Regions from separate parts of the Clostridium algidicarnis genome, predicted to be linked through region 1. Evidence: a T-box and tRNA genes for the amino acid it is inferred to sense, from the RefSeq annotation. Region 1 holds a T-box; the other holds one or more tRNA genes.

What was found. The T-box of region 1 lies ahead of proS (proline--tRNA ligase). A T-box ahead of a tRNA ligase gene usually reads a tRNA of that ligase, here a tRNA-Pro.
Region 2: it encodes a tRNA-Pro, which carries the amino acid that the T-box ahead of proS (proline--tRNA ligase) is inferred to sense. The anticodon was not compared.

The regions. Positions count from the first base shown of each region.
Region 1 is NZ_JNLN01000001.1:891,695-899,521, forward strand. It holds gene BV55_RS0104455 (response regulator transcription factor) at 1-118, opposite strand, end outside; gene BV55_RS0104460 (hypothetical protein) at 134-1,354, opposite strand; gene BV55_RS14800 (sensor histidine kinase) at 1,673-2,881, shown strand; gene BV55_RS0104470 (NADP-dependent glyceraldehyde-3-phosphate dehydrogenase) at 3,023-4,492, opposite strand; T-box leader at 4,938-5,151, shown strand; gene proS (proline--tRNA ligase) at 5,304-6,740, shown strand; gene BV55_RS0104480 (pro-sigmaK processing inhibitor BofA family protein) at 6,999-7,259, opposite strand; gene BV55_RS0104485 (Na+/H+ antiporter NhaC family protein) at 7,474-7,827, opposite strand, start outside.
Region 2 is NZ_JNLN01000001.1:1,421,626-1,429,452, forward strand. It holds gene BV55_RS0107025 (glycosyltransferase) at 1-800, shown strand, start outside; gene BV55_RS0107030 (LicD family protein) at 939-1,826, shown strand; gene BV55_RS0107035 ([Fe-Fe] hydrogenase large subunit C-terminal domain-containing protein) at 1,941-3,287, opposite strand; tRNA gene BV55_RS0107040 (tRNA-Pro) at 3,547-3,622, opposite strand; gene BV55_RS0107045 (hypothetical protein) at 3,785-4,084, shown strand; gene BV55_RS0107050 (peptidoglycan bridge formation glycyltransferase FemA/FemB family protein) at 4,149-5,486, opposite strand; gene BV55_RS0107055 (hypothetical protein) at 5,651-5,851, shown strand; gene BV55_RS0107060 (hypothetical protein) at 5,902-6,090, shown strand; gene BV55_RS0107065 (C40 family peptidase) at 6,275-7,498, shown strand.

The DNA.
Region 1 (7,827 bases):
TAATAAGTGCTTCTTCTCCCGAACCTGCTTCCCTGACTTCAAATCCACTTATATTTAAGTTTATCTTTATAAAACTTCTTATGTTTTCTTCATCCTCAACTATTAATACCTTACTCATTAAATCACCTCTTTATTATTTGTTATTTATCTCTTTTGACAAAGGGTAATATATTACTTGTTTTAAAATATTTGATGTAGTATTTTCAGAAAAGGAACCATCTAAAGATAACTTTTGAAATTCTTCAACTGCATACTTAAAGCATTTTTCTGATTTTACCTTATCACCTAATCCTTTATATGCTACACCAAGCTCATAATATATATCTATTGTAGAATATTCTTTAGGTTCATTATAAAAATAATCATTATCGTTTAATGATCCTACATTCTTAATCTTATTTAGTATATCTATAGCCTGACTGTACTCTCCTAATCCGTTTAAAGCTTCCGCTTTTAATATCAAAAACTTAAAGTATCCTACTTGAATTGTAGGTTCTCCATTTTTATCCTCTTTACTCTTAAATACTTCATTTAAAGACTCTAATGCCTTAGTATACTGCTTTGATTTTATTTGAGACTCTATATAATAATACCAAATTAATTCATTATTCATTTCTTGAATTAATTCGCCTTTATAATATTCAACATTTTTTGTATAATAATCATCATAGAAATCTTCTGCTGCATAGAATTTTTCACCATCAAATCCTATAACATAGCTACTGTAATCTTTGTTAAATTCATTAACTTGTGCTCCAAACACAAGGTTTTTATCTTCCTCTTTATCTGGAGTATTAATTATCTCCATCCTGTTCCATCTACCCATAGAAACTTCTTTAACATTATCATCTTTAAAATCATACAGATAAAAATCTGTACCGGCATTACCAGAAATTAAATAACCTACTAAAAGTCTTTTATCCTCCTTATTCTTAACAGTTAAAGTTTTTAATGTTGATATAGAATTCCCCTCTAATGACCTTTCATATATCTTTACCCACTCACCACTGTTTTCTTTTAATACAAAAAAGCCTTTTTTAAAATTAGAATCATCTTTAAAAAGCACTATAAGCTCATTATTTAAATCTCCATCTACATCTATAGATAATATATTCTTTTTACCAGAAGTTTTACTTTCTTCTAGTAGCTTACCACCTTTAGGCATAAATTTTTGCACTAATATCCTTAATTTATCTATATCCACACTATCTATATCTTCAAAATCTTCATTTGCCGAAAGCTTTGGTGAGCTTATAAGTGAAGATGGCACATCATAAAAATCACAGCCTGAGAATATAAATGTTAATGATAGCACAACTAAAATTCTAAACAATCTTTTAGAATTACTTATCAAAAAATCACTTCCTATATTATAAATCTATTTATACAAACATAATACCATATTAATTTTAAAAATAGTTTATAAAAGTATTACATATTTTATCTTTATCTTTAGAGGATTTTGAAATTATATATCGAATTAAACATTATGTAACTTATATTTATTTCAAAGTTACACACGTATTTTGTTAACTTTATAAATGCTTTAAGGAGGATAAATATGATTTGTACTTTTATTTCTGTGCTCATTAATATCTTTTTAATTACTTTTATCGCTTATTTAATTTACGCGCTTAAAAATCTAAAATCCGCAAAAAAAAGTGAGCTTTATTTGAAAAGTATTTTAGAAATTTTAGATGAAGATATAACACTAGTTACTAGTAGTGAAAGCATTTATTATTATAATCATAAATCTATAAATAACTTTATTAGTACAAGAAATAATAACAATAACGATTCTGATAATTTATCTAAAGTTGTAAGTTTACAAGAATTTAAATCCCAATTAAGTAATGATGACCTAATAAATCTTGATAAAGTTATATGTGGCTCTCTTAATAGTTATAAATTTCAACAAAATATTAATTGCAATGGAAATATAAACAATTTTCAAGCTTATCATTTAAAAGATACAAATTGTACATTGCTTATATGTAATAACGTCACTTCCTTACATGATCTTCAAAATACAATCCATGAAATGGAACATGATTGTGAATTTAATTGTTCTAAAATAAAAGATATTATTGAAAAGGATAAATGTAAAACTGAATTTTTAGCTAATGTATCTCATGAGTTAAGAACTCCAATAAACATAATCTTTAGTGCTGTGCAGATGCTTGGATTAAAATCATCTTTGTCTAATGATACTGACTTATCTTTTGAGCGTTATAACAAGATGATAAAACAAAATTGTTATAGACTATTAAGGCTTATAGATAATCTAATAGATATAAGTAAAATAGATGCTGGTTTTTATACTATTTCTATTAAAGATTACGAAATAATAAAGATAGTTGAGGATATAACATTATCCGTTGCTAATTACATAGAAGATAAAAATATAGAACTTATATTTGATACAGAGTTAGAAGAAAAGGTGATAGCTTGCGATCCTGATAAAATAGAGAGGATAGTTTTAAATCTCCTTACAAACGCAGTTAAGTTTACCCCAGAAGGTGGCTCCATATTTGTAAACATATACGATAGGGGGGATTATATTGCCATTTCCGTAAAGGACACCGGTATAGGTATCCCTGAAGATAAAAAGGATATTATCTTTAAACGATTTTGTCATTCAGAAAAATCTTCTCACCTTAACTCCTCAGGAAGTGGGATAGGGTTGTCCTTAACAAAATCTCTAGTGGAAATGCATAAAGGCACCGTTCATGTATTAAGTTCTTATGGGCATGGTTCAGAATTTATAGTAAATCTTCCTTGTGCCCTGTCAAATAACTTAAATACTACACCAACCTTTGAAAGCTCTCAAACACAAAATATAGAGAAAATAAACATAGAATTTTCTGATATATATTCTTAAAATTAATTTAAGATTCTATTCATATAAATTAAAGGTTATTTTTAAATATAGATATTCTACCTATAAAATAAAAAGAAATGTCTCTTTATATAAAAATAAAAAGACATTTCTAAATATATACAAGTATACCTTCCCTTGATTTTATTGTTCTACATTATTAAGATTAAAAACTACAGCCTTTGGTCTAGACATAGCTTCTATAGAGTATCTAATTCCTTGAATACCCATACCTGAGGACTTAACTCCAAGGAATGGGAAGTGATCTGGACCTCTTTCAGGTTTATTGTTTATTTGTACTGTTCCAACTTCTAATTTACTAGCTATATAAAACGCCTTATCTATATCTTTTGTAAATACAGAGCTTTGTAGTCCATACATAGATTCATTTGCTATATTTATAGCTTCATCTATGGACTTAATTCTTATTATAGGAAGTATAGGTCCAAAAGGTTCTTCCCATGCAAGCCTCATATCTAATGTGATGTTATCATATAATGTTGGATATATTAAATTTCCTTCTCTCTTTCCTCCGACTAAAAGTTTAGCTCCTTTTTTATCTGCATCCTCCATAAGAGTCATAATAAAATCTGCTGACCTTTTATTTATAAGCGGTGTTATTATTACACCTTCTTCTCTTGGATCTCCTACCTTTAATTTGCTTATCTTATCTTTTAACCTTTCTACTAGCACATCTGCTACAGATTCCACAACTAACACCCTCTTAACAGCAGTACAACGCTGTCCTGAGTATGAGTAAGCTCCCGAGACTATATTATCTACCGTTATATCTAGGTCTGCGTCTTCAAGTACAATTGCTGCATCTTTGCCTCCTAATTCTAAAAGCAAAGGCTTCATTGTAGTTATACTTGATATATGTTGTCCAACCTCTGTACTTCCTGTAAAATTTATGAAATCAACTTCTTTATGCGTTACAGCGTAATCTCCAACTTCGCTACCTCTTCCTGTAATTGTATTTAATACCCCCTTAGGAAGTCCTGCCATGTTAAATACTTCTGCAAGGTATAATGCTGATATGGCACCTTGTGTTGGTGGTTTTAACACCACAGAATTTCCTGCCATAAGTGCAGGTGCTATCTTAGATACAGATAAGTTTACTGGATAATTAAATGGGGATATAGCTAGAACTACTCCTAGAGGTACTCTTGTAACAAGTGAAATCTTGTTTTTCTTTGTTCCAGGAAAGCTATCCCCTGGAATTGTTTCGCCTTCTAAGCTTTTAGCTGCATCTGCAGTAAATCTTATATAGTCTGCACTTCTTTGGATTTCAGCTATAGAACTTTTCCTATCCTTTGAAATTTCCATTGTAAGTATTTCTGCAAGTTCCTCTGCTTTTTCATATAAGATATCTGCTGCCCTATTTAATATATCTGATCTTCTGTTAACTGGAACCTCCTGCCACAGAAGCTGAGCCTCTTTCGAATTCATAATAGCTTTATCTATATCATCTTTATTCATTGACTGTATCTTACCCATAAGGTTATTATCTACAGGAGAAAAAATCTCGGTGTATTTACCTGACTTACTTTCCTCCCAATATCCATCATAAAGATTCTTGTATATTTTATTTTCATCTTTTAAATTTTTAAATATGTCTTTCGCCATATTATCATGTCCCCTTCATCTTTTGATTTAATCTGTATATTTTGCTTTTACACATATATCTTTTTGAAATTAGTTTTTCACTACTTCTAATAATTATTCAAGTTTAACCATATTATTTTTTATCCGATGGCTACCATCCGTAACACCCCTATCCTCTTCAAGGTGGGGGATTACGGCTGCTACGCCCCTGGATAAGTTCTTCTAAGACTTTGATGGAGAGATGTATTCCTTATAAGCAAACTCCACCTGTGTCTAAGAATCACTTGATAAAAATAGAAACCTCTATATAAATTTGACACAATTATATCCTAATAAATGTTTGATAAGCATTATTATATAGCATTTATTCTCACTATGCAACAAATGTTTATATTGACTTTTTTCAACTTATAACTTAATATTTTAATTAAATGATTATAACTTTTTAATTAAATATATGGCTATGAAAAGGATAAGTAAAAATATTCACTTCTTCACAGAAAAGAAACTTAAGATGAAAGGTTTCTAAGAACATATTTTGAACCAACCTTAGAGCTCTGTACCGAATCTTAGTAGGCTGCAGCGGAATTCTTCCGTTATAATAAAGAGAGAGTATACCTTTTAATGGTGTACTAATTAGGGTGGTAACGCCGACCATGGTCCCTTCATTATATGAATAGGATCTTTTTTTGTTGTTATAGATATATTTAGAGGTTAAAATTATACTCGATAAGCACTTAAATTTACTTTATTGAATTAACTTAAATATCTAATAAATCAATATTACTTATTAAATAAATTAACTATTGGAGGTAAATATATGAGTAAAAATAAAAAATTCGTAGAATCCATAACTCCTATGTCAGAAGACTTTGCTAAGTGGTATACAGACATAGTAAAAAAAGCTGAACTAACAGATTATTCAACCGTTAAAGGTTGCATGATAATAAGACCTTATGGTTATGCAATTTGGGAAAACATTCAAAAAGAACTTGATAGCAAGTTCAAAGCTACAGGTCACGAAAATGTATACATGCCACTATTTATACCTGAAAGTTTACTTGAAAAAGAAAAAGATCACGTTAAAGGGTTTGCTCCTGAAGTAGCTTGGGTTACCCATGGTGGTGAAGAAGAATTAACCGAAAGATTATGTGTACGCCCTACTTCAGAAACATTATTTTGTGAACACTACTCAAAGATAATTCAATCTTACAACGACTTACCAAAACTATATAACCAGTGGTGTTCTGTAGTTAGATGGGAAAAAACCACTCGCCCATTTTTAAGAACCACCGAGTTTTTATGGCAAGAAGGTCACACTGCCCATGCCACACAAGAAGATGCTGAAGAAGAGACTATAAAGATGTTAAATGTATATGCAGACTTTTGCGAAAATGTTCTTGCAATGCCTGTAATTAAAGGTCAAAAAACAGAAACAGAAAAATTTGCAGGAGCTACATCTACCTATACAATAGAAAGTTTAATGCACGATGGTAAAGCGCTTCAAAATGGAACTTCACATAACTTTGGAGATAACTTTGCGAAAGCTTTTAACATACAATATACAGATAAAAATGGTGTTCTTCAATATGTTCATCAAACCTCTTGGGGTGTTACTACAAGACTTATAGGCGCTATAATAATGGTTCATGGGGATGATAGTGGACTTGTACTACCTCCAAAGATAGCACCAATTCAAGTTGTTATAGTACCTATTGCTCAACATAAAGAAGGGGTCCTAGAGAAAGCTCGAGAATTAAAGGATAGAATTTCTAAGGTAGCTTCAGTAAAACTTGATGATTCAGATAAAATGGCAGGATGGAAGTTTAATGAATATGAGATGAAGGGAATTCCTGTTCGTTTAGAAGTTGGCCCAAAAGACATTGAAAATAACCAAGTAGTACTAGTAAGAAGAGATAATCGTGAAAAGCTAGTAGTATCAATAGATGAATTAGAAGTGAAACTAGAAGAATTATTAGAAGATATACAAAAGTCTCTTTTTGAAAAGGCAAAGGCTTTAAGAGATGAAAAGACTTATTCAGCTACAACTATGGATGAATTTAAAGAGATAGCTGATACTAAACCTGGATTTATAAAATCTATGTGGTGTGGAGAAACAGCTTGCGAAGAGAAAATTAAAGAAATAGCAGGAACATCTTCAAGATGTATGCCTTTTAATCAAGAACATTTATCTGATAAATGTGTATGTTGTGGCAAAGATGCCACTCATTTGGTATATTGGGGAAAAGCTTATTAATATTAAAATTTCATAACTTTAAAAGTTCGGCATATATCCTATTTAAGATATATACCGAGCTTTTATAATAATATGGTTAAGTTCTATATTAAAGCAATTTATCCGATGGCTACCATCCGTAACACCCCTCTCCTCTTCAAGGTGGGATATGACAGCTGCTACGCCCCTGGATAAGTTCTTCTAAGAATCACTTGATCTATGTTAGACTTGATCTATGTTAGACTTAATTTCATGTATAACATTTTTAATCATTTTTTCTTATAAAAAGTTTTTGAATATAACTAAAAATATTACTCCAGGAACACCAAAGAATCCTGTTATTAATGCTGTTACTGCATTAATACCCACTGTTACTCCAAAGTGTCCTCCAATAAAGTTAACTAATAGTAAAGTCAATGCTCCAAGTACACCATTGATGATTAATTTAAATAATATCTTTAAAGGCCAGGAAAATAACTTAACTATTATAAATAATAATATTAAAGCTACAATGAACGCAATTACACTTTCAATTACCATAATATCTCCTTAACTATTATAAGGAGCTCACCGCCTTTCTATTAAATTGCTCTTAATTATTTCTTATCATATTATATTATAACTAAAAATTAATATGATACCTGTAACTATATAATACCATATTTATAAAATAGCATAAACAGATTTCTAAACCTACCTTCGTATTTTACTAGCTATAAGTTTAAAAACCTGACTATATTAAATCTTATATTTTTTATTTAGATTCTTTAACTTCTACGGGTTTTCCTATTAAATATACAAGTGCTCCCAATATAATTACATCTACAGGTAAAACTATATAAACTGGAACATTTAACCCTACAGGGATATATCCAAATATAACTGCAAACATTGCTACAAATATAGCATACCATATCTGTGTCTTAGTATGATCTAAATGATCACACCCAGCCCCCATAGAGGACAGTATAGTTGTATCTGAAATTGGAGAACAGTGATCTCCAAATATTGCACCTGTAAGTACTGCTCCTATGCTCATAATAACAAACTTTGGATCTGATGACATTGAGCTTGCTAGTGGAATTGTAAGTGGCATTAATATCCCCAT
Region 2 (7,827 bases), 530 kb from region 1:
TACCGATGATATCACATATGCATAGTTCCTATCCTTGGTTAGAAGGTATGTCCCCATTAAAGTATATAGATGCATTTTATAGGGGGAGCTACAAAATGTCCATTGCCTGTTCGGATATGGTAAAAGAGCATTACCTAAAATATAATAAAAAAATTTCAAAAGATAAGATTAAGGTATTAAATAATTCTTTTAATTTTAATGAACTTAAGGGTAAATCCATAATTCCAAAGGAAGAAATGAGGCATAAGCTTAATATTAAAAATGATACTTATGTATTTGGTTTTCTTGGAAGGCTTTTAGATATAAAAGGGGTAGACCTTTTGATAAATAGTTTTAATGAGATATCTAAAAAGATACAAGGAAGTATGCTTGTAATAGTAGGAGATGGGCCTGAGAGAGAAAGATTAGAGGCAATGGTCAAAGATTATGGACTAGAGAAAAAGGTATTATTTGAAGGATATCAAAAGGATGTATATAGCTATCTTAATATGTTTGATACATTTATATTACCCTCAAAGCTAGAAGGACTACCTATGGCTGTATTAGAAGCTATGGCAATGAAAATACCAGTGATTTCAACCCCGGTTGCAGGTGTGAAAAATCTTATTAAGGATAATTATAATGGCATAATACTAAAAACAAGAGATGAAAAAAGTCTTTATGAAGCAATGACGAAAATGTATTACTTAAAAGATGAAAGAAATATAATGGTGGAAAACGCATATAAATATTTGTTTGAAAACTATAATATAGATATATATATGAACAATCTTCAAAATATTTATAAAAATATAGTATAATAGAATTTAGAGAATATAGTATAATAGAGTTTATAAAAAACAATGTTCAAGAAAAAATAATATTTAAATAATCTAGTTTTATATAATATAAATGTTAAACCTAGATTAATTATAATTGTAATGGAGAGAAGATAAATAATGTCGATAAAAGATGAATTAAGTGCCCTAGATGATGTAGATGATCATTTATGCAGTAGAGTTAAAGAAAATAATATTAACACTATAGCTACAGCTTGCTCCTTAAAGGAAGCTCAAGGTATAATGCTAAATATACTAAAAGAAGTACACAAACTATCTGAAAAGTATGGTCTAACATATTTTATTACAGATGGAACACTTTTAGGTGCAGTAAGGCATAAGGGATTCATACCTTGGGATGACGATTTGGATATAGCAATGCCTAGAAATGATTATGAAATATTTAAAGAAGTAGCAAAAGATGAGCTACCAAAGGAGCTTTTTTTACAGACAGTAGATACAGATCCAAATTATGATTTGTACAATATACCTATGAAGATAAGACATAACAGTAGTGTGCTTATAGAAAAGGGTGAGGAAGAAAAAACCTACCATAATGGTATATATATTGACATATTTCCTCTAGATAGGGTTCCAGATACAAGATTAAAGCATGGAATCCAAAAAGGTTTATCCAAGCTTTTAATTAATATGAAAATGGATATTAGCTTTGAAGATGGTATAAATATAAAGTCTATAACAAGGTCCTTTCTTCAACTTATAGGTAAACTTATACCTTATAGGACAGTTAGAAAAATATTGTATTCTACACTAAAGTGGAGCAAGAGATCAAAATCACCTAATTTTTATTATGGAGTAGATCTTACATGGCCAAATGAGTTTAGTGAAGAGGAAATTTTCCCACTAACACTTATGGAATTTGAAGGTGAAAAGTTTTGGGGACCAAAGGATTTCAATTCTTTGCTTACAAAAACTTATGGAGATTACATGAGCCTTCCAAAAGAAGAGGAACGAGAAATGCATTCAACCTTTATAGGATTAAAATAAGAAATTAAAGATGAAACAAAAACAGATATATTTTAGCAAAACAATAAAAAGAGATAATAAAAAGCTTACAGTTTAATTTATAACTGTAAGCTTTTTATATTACTAGATTAAAGGTTAAAAATGTCTTTCAAAGATTTCTATTTTCTTTTCATCTGTGAAGTCTTTTCTAGAGGTTATATTTATTCTACCAAGGATATCATCCATTATTTCGCTATGAGTGGCTACCTTTATGGTGGAAGCTGTAGCAAAGTCATCTACAAACCTTTTACCATCTTCCTTAGGTATTAGTGCTTTAGGACCACCAACACAACCTCCAACGCAGCCCATGCCTTCTATAAAGTTAGCTTTAAGAGTTCCGTTTTTAACTTGTTCTAGCACAACCTTACATTCCTTAACGCCATTTGCTTGAATTGGATTTAATAACTTATGTTTTTCAGGATACATATCTTCAAGTGCATCGGATACTGCCTTTGATACTCCACCAGTTCTTGCATATAATCTTCCTCCCTTAGATGCATATTCCATAGAAGGAACACCAGTAAGAGTTGAAGGATTTATATCTAAGGCTTCAAATATATCACGAAGCTCATGGAAGGTTAAAACATAATCGATGTCTCCCGCAAGATCCTTTTCTTTAGCTTCAGCTTTTTTAGCTATACAAGGTCCTACAAATACAACCTTGCAATCTTTGTTTAAAGCTTTTAAAACCCTGCCAGAAGCTATCATAGGTGACACAGAAGGGGACACATATTTAACAAGGTCCGAATAAACCCTTTTTAGCATGCCTACCCACATAGGACAGCAACAAGAAGTAATCATAAGGTCTTCCTTAGTTTTTACAAGGTGATCAAATTCTACGGCTTCTTTTAAGGTTAGCATATCAGCAAAGAATGCTACCTCTACCATATCTTTAAATCCTAATTTTATAAAGGCAGCTCTTAACTGATCCATGGTAACATCTGCACCAAATTGACCAGAAATTGCAGGAGCTACAGCTGCGATTACAGGTTTATCAGATTTAAGTAAGTCTAGTACAGGTAAAAATTCCACCCTATCTACAAGGTTACCACTATCACAGGCCTCAACACAAAGCCCACAATCAGCGCAAGCTTCCATATCTATGTAAGTTGTTTTTTTAATTGGGTCCACCAATATAGCATTAAAAGGACAGACACTTTGACAGACGGTAGTTTTACCATCTTTAGAACAACTCATATCACAATCCTTTAATTTTTCTACTACTCTATTTTTTGATTGATAAGCAGTAATTGCTTTTCTTAAACTAATTATAAAGTCATCACCATAATCAATGTCCACGCCACATAAGGTGGAAATTACTTTACCCAAGGTTTCTTTATTAGTTGCCTCATCTTTAAGTAGGCTTTCTACCTGCGTATCAAAGGTATCATTATAATAACTTGAAACCAAGAGCTTAAATATATCATTGTACTTTTTATTCATAAAAATCCTCCTTCCATAGTAACAGCTTACTATAGGTCCTATTATAAGAGTTTGTCATTAACATATGAATATTATACCAATACTTGCGATTATATGACATAATTTTATATGTAACATTTTCATAAATATTCACGAAGAAAAATAGGGAATTTATAATAATTACAACTTTCCATAAGATTTAAAAATAAAACATATATAAACATGGTATTATAAAAAATAATATCAAAAAAAGAGATATAGAAAACTATATCTCTTTTTTTGGTCGGGGTGACAGGGATTGAACCTGCGACCTCATGGTCCCAAACCACGCGCGCTCCCATCTGCGCTACACCCCGCTAACAAAACTTATTATAGTACAATGTCTTTTATAAGTCAATGTATATTAATAACATTGGTGTGTGATATAATTATAAAATAAGTCTTAAGTTTAAATGGAGTTTTCTTATAGAACAATTTTGGAAATAGTATTAGTATATTATTAGAAATGAGGAATGTTTATGAAAGCCACAACAGTAGTTATGTTTGTAACCAGTATCTTCTTTATAATCTTTGGAATAATTGTTTTATCTAATAAGAAATTTCGAGAAAAGATGATAAGTTCTACAAAAAATATTAGGGATAAAGAAGGATATATAAGATTTAATGCAAAATATAATATTATTATAGGAAGTCTAGGGTTAATAGTTGCTGTAGTTGATAATTTTACATCTGAGGGTAAAATTACATTAGTAATGTTCATAGGAGTTATGCTAGGTGCTTCTTTAATGCAATCCATGAAGGTAAAAAAATATCTATAAACATAGCTTATATTAGGCTCTGTTTATAGATATTTAAGGTTATAGTCTATTTATTATTTCACGGTTACTTTTTATTTCGAAGTTTACTTCTTATTTCTTTAAATCTAGGGAATACATATTTAAAGGCATTATAAATAGGTTTTTTAATTACCAAATCAAATTCACCTATAAACTCTACAAACTTTCCATTAAAGCCTTTTTTAAATTTATATAGTCCATACAAAGGGTTTTCAGGGTTTAAATCTCCAGAAACTCCTCTAAAGTCATATAAATAGCAGCCAAGGTCTATACTGTCATTGATCATGGCGTATTGCATAAGGAAGTTTGGCATAGCATCTCTTAAAACGTCATCAGAGGCACCGTAAAGGTACCAGGCCTTGCCACCATAATATAAGTATAGAGCACCAGAGATATAGAACTCCTGGCCTTCATATGGCTTTATATCTTCCATTCTATTTTTAAAGCCTTCTATTTGTCTTTCGGACTCTTTTAGTTTATTCTCATTATCTTGAAGCTTTTTATTAAGCTTTTCTAGTTTATCTTCAGTAATATCTCCTAAGAGCTCTTTTTTAATTTCTTCAATTTTTATAACAGCTCTAGAATTTGCATCCTGCTGTTTTTTAAGCTTCTCAGTAAGCCTTTCAAGGTCTTTTGCATAACTATACTTAATCATATATAACCTAGAGAAAGGAAATAAGTCATTTATCATTTCTTTAAAATATTCCTTATTTCTAGTTATAAAGTTATCTCTTTTCCCTGTAACCACCATTATTTTATGAAATTCCTCAAGAACTTCATCTGTTATGTTAGATTTATCATAAGTTTCATAAGATAGTCCACGCTCTTCAGCAACTCTTATATTATATCTAGTTTTACTAGAAAAGTTTTTAAACACCTTCTTTTTTGCAGCTTCCTTGTCTTCAGAAGTAGGAAGGTCTAACCTAAATACAAAGTTAGGCTGAATTCCTTCAAAGTTTACAGAGTCTTTATGATTATATCCAATGCTTTGTAAAAATCCTGAAATCTTCTCACTATTATAAATTAGCTTTTCATCCTCTTTTAAATGTATGTCAGGATCTATTGTAATAAAAGCAACTTTGTTAGATTTTGAAAATTCACGAAGATATTCTGTGAATTCTATAAGTAAATCTTTATTGTTATAATCTGCCACGAAGCCCCTAGGAATATAACCTATGTAATAAGTCATTTTAGGTATTTTCCTTAAAATCATCATACAAGATAAAATCATATTATTATTATTAGAATCATATCCTGCTATATATTTAGGAATCCAATCTTTTTTTACCTTACCCCATCCGGAAGTTTGGAATATGTGACCTTTCAAATGTTCTTTGCTAAAGTTATCAATGTCATTAGGTTTAACTTCTATAAAATTATACAATCTATATAATCTCCTTTTCATCTATGTTTATCCTTATTGTACTCTTAATTTATATATAACTTGTGAATTACCTTACTATATTTTATATTAAGATAAGTCTTATTTCAAGACTAGCCAAAGTAAAAAAGACATGTCCAATATAGAGATAATTGGTGGAATTAAATATGAGTAGTGAATATAAAGAAGGGAAATGGCTAATAATTATAATAAAGCACATAAAGTGCAGTATAAAGCATAGAATAAATAAAGATCTAAATATTATAAATCATCATAATAATGAAAGATATATTGGTAAGTTTAAGAAAAATGGGCATAAAAAAGATAAAAGTTACAATGAAGTAACAATGTTCATTAAAAGTTCATAAATGCTTTATCCCCGTTTATTGGTAGATATTAGCAAAAAGGGAGGAATCTTATGAAAATGAGTAAATTTTTTTATGACGAAAAGATTTGTGCGTCTTGTAAACATTTTCAAAAAAAGAGAGCTTTAAATCCTAGATATATAGAGGTTTTAAGCGATGGTGGATATTGCAACGAAAAACAGGGGTTCTATAAAATGAACACATTAAATATGTCTACTTGTGATTTATGGAAAGGGTTATAAATACTACAAAAAGAGATAGTCATATAATCATAATAGGTGCAAGACAGGAGCCTTTGTGTACAGTCTGTAAAAAAGTGAGTTTGCTATTGTTTGAAGTTTTTATTTAGTATATAATAGTCACAGTGATGTGAAACACTAATGGGGGACTACCCCTGTATAAATAAAATTTTAGTGGGGTGGAATAGTGAATAAAAAATTAATAGCAGTCTTTATGACCATGGGGATTATCATGACTTCTGGTGTACAAGCGTTTGCAGCTCCGATTACGGATGCAGAAAAAGCAGAAATAAAGCAAGAACAACAAGAATTTGAGAAGGCAGAAGATAAGTTAAATGGATTAGAAGCTGAGCTTCAAGAGCTAGATTCACAAATTGGTGGGCTTCAAGACAAGCTAAATGAAAACAAAGCTACTATGAATCAAAAAGAAAAAGACATACAAACAATAAAGAAAGACATCGATAAGGCAACACAAGAGCTTAAAGAAAAGCAAGAAATCTTTGACACAAGAATGAGAGCAATTTATAAAAGTGGATCACCAGGATACCTAGAGCTTATTATTAAAGCTGAAGGTATGTCAGATCTTTTTTCAAAGGTTAAGGCAATAGGCAAATTAATGGATTTAGATAAAAAAATCATAGAAGAGCTTAATGACACAAAATTAGAACTTGATAATAAAAAACAAGCTTTAGATAGTGAAGTTAAATCTTTAAATGAATTAAAGATAGAAAATGAAAAGCAATTATCAGAAGTAAATATAAAAAAACAAGACCAAAAAAAGTTAGTAGACAAGGCTAAAGAAGAAAGCGACAAGATAAAAGTTAATCTTAAAGAAAAAGAAAGAAAAATCATAGCTTTTCAAAAAAATATAATTACAGATTCATCTAGTTCATCAGATGATATAAAAAGTGCCATAGCAGCACTAAGAGAAACTAGAAAAACCATCGTAGTTATTGACGAAGAAGTTGTTGATTTAATTGAAAAAGGTAAAGATGTAATTAAGAATAAAGAAGCCGCAGCTAAAGCACCAAGCATAGTTCCATCAAGAGGTGGAAGTAACGTAGCACCAGCATCAAGTAACTCCATAGTAAATTATGCTTATAATTTTATGGGAATACCTTATGTATATGGTGGTACAACACCATCAGGATTTGACTGCTCAGGATTTACTTCATATGTTTATAATGCTTTTGGATACGGAATAGGTAGGACTACCTATGATCAAATAGGTGGTGGAACTCCTGTATCCTATAATGACCTTCAACCTGGTGATTTAGTATTCACAAATGGTGTGGGACATGTTGGCATATACGTAGGTGGAGGACAGATGATTCATGCTCCACGTACAGGTAGAAATGTAGAAGTAGGCCAAATATACGGATTTAGTAGTGCTAGAAGAATTTTAAAATAGTATGTAGCTTATTATTAATAGATATCAAGTGATTCTTAGACTCAGGTGGAGTTTGCTTATAATGAATACATCTGTCCATCTTATGCTTAGAAGAACTTATAAAGGGGCGTTGTAGCCGTCATCCCACACCTTGAAGAGGATAGGGATGTTACGGATGGTAGCATGGGATAAAATATAAAGACTTTAAAAGTATGATAGTCTAAGGGGAAAAATGGGCTATCGTGCTTATTTAGGATATATTTATAATACCTAAAAAAGCTTTCGGGTTTGCCGAAAGCTTTTTTGTTAAGTTTAAAATATTAATACCATAAAATTTAGTAGGATAATAA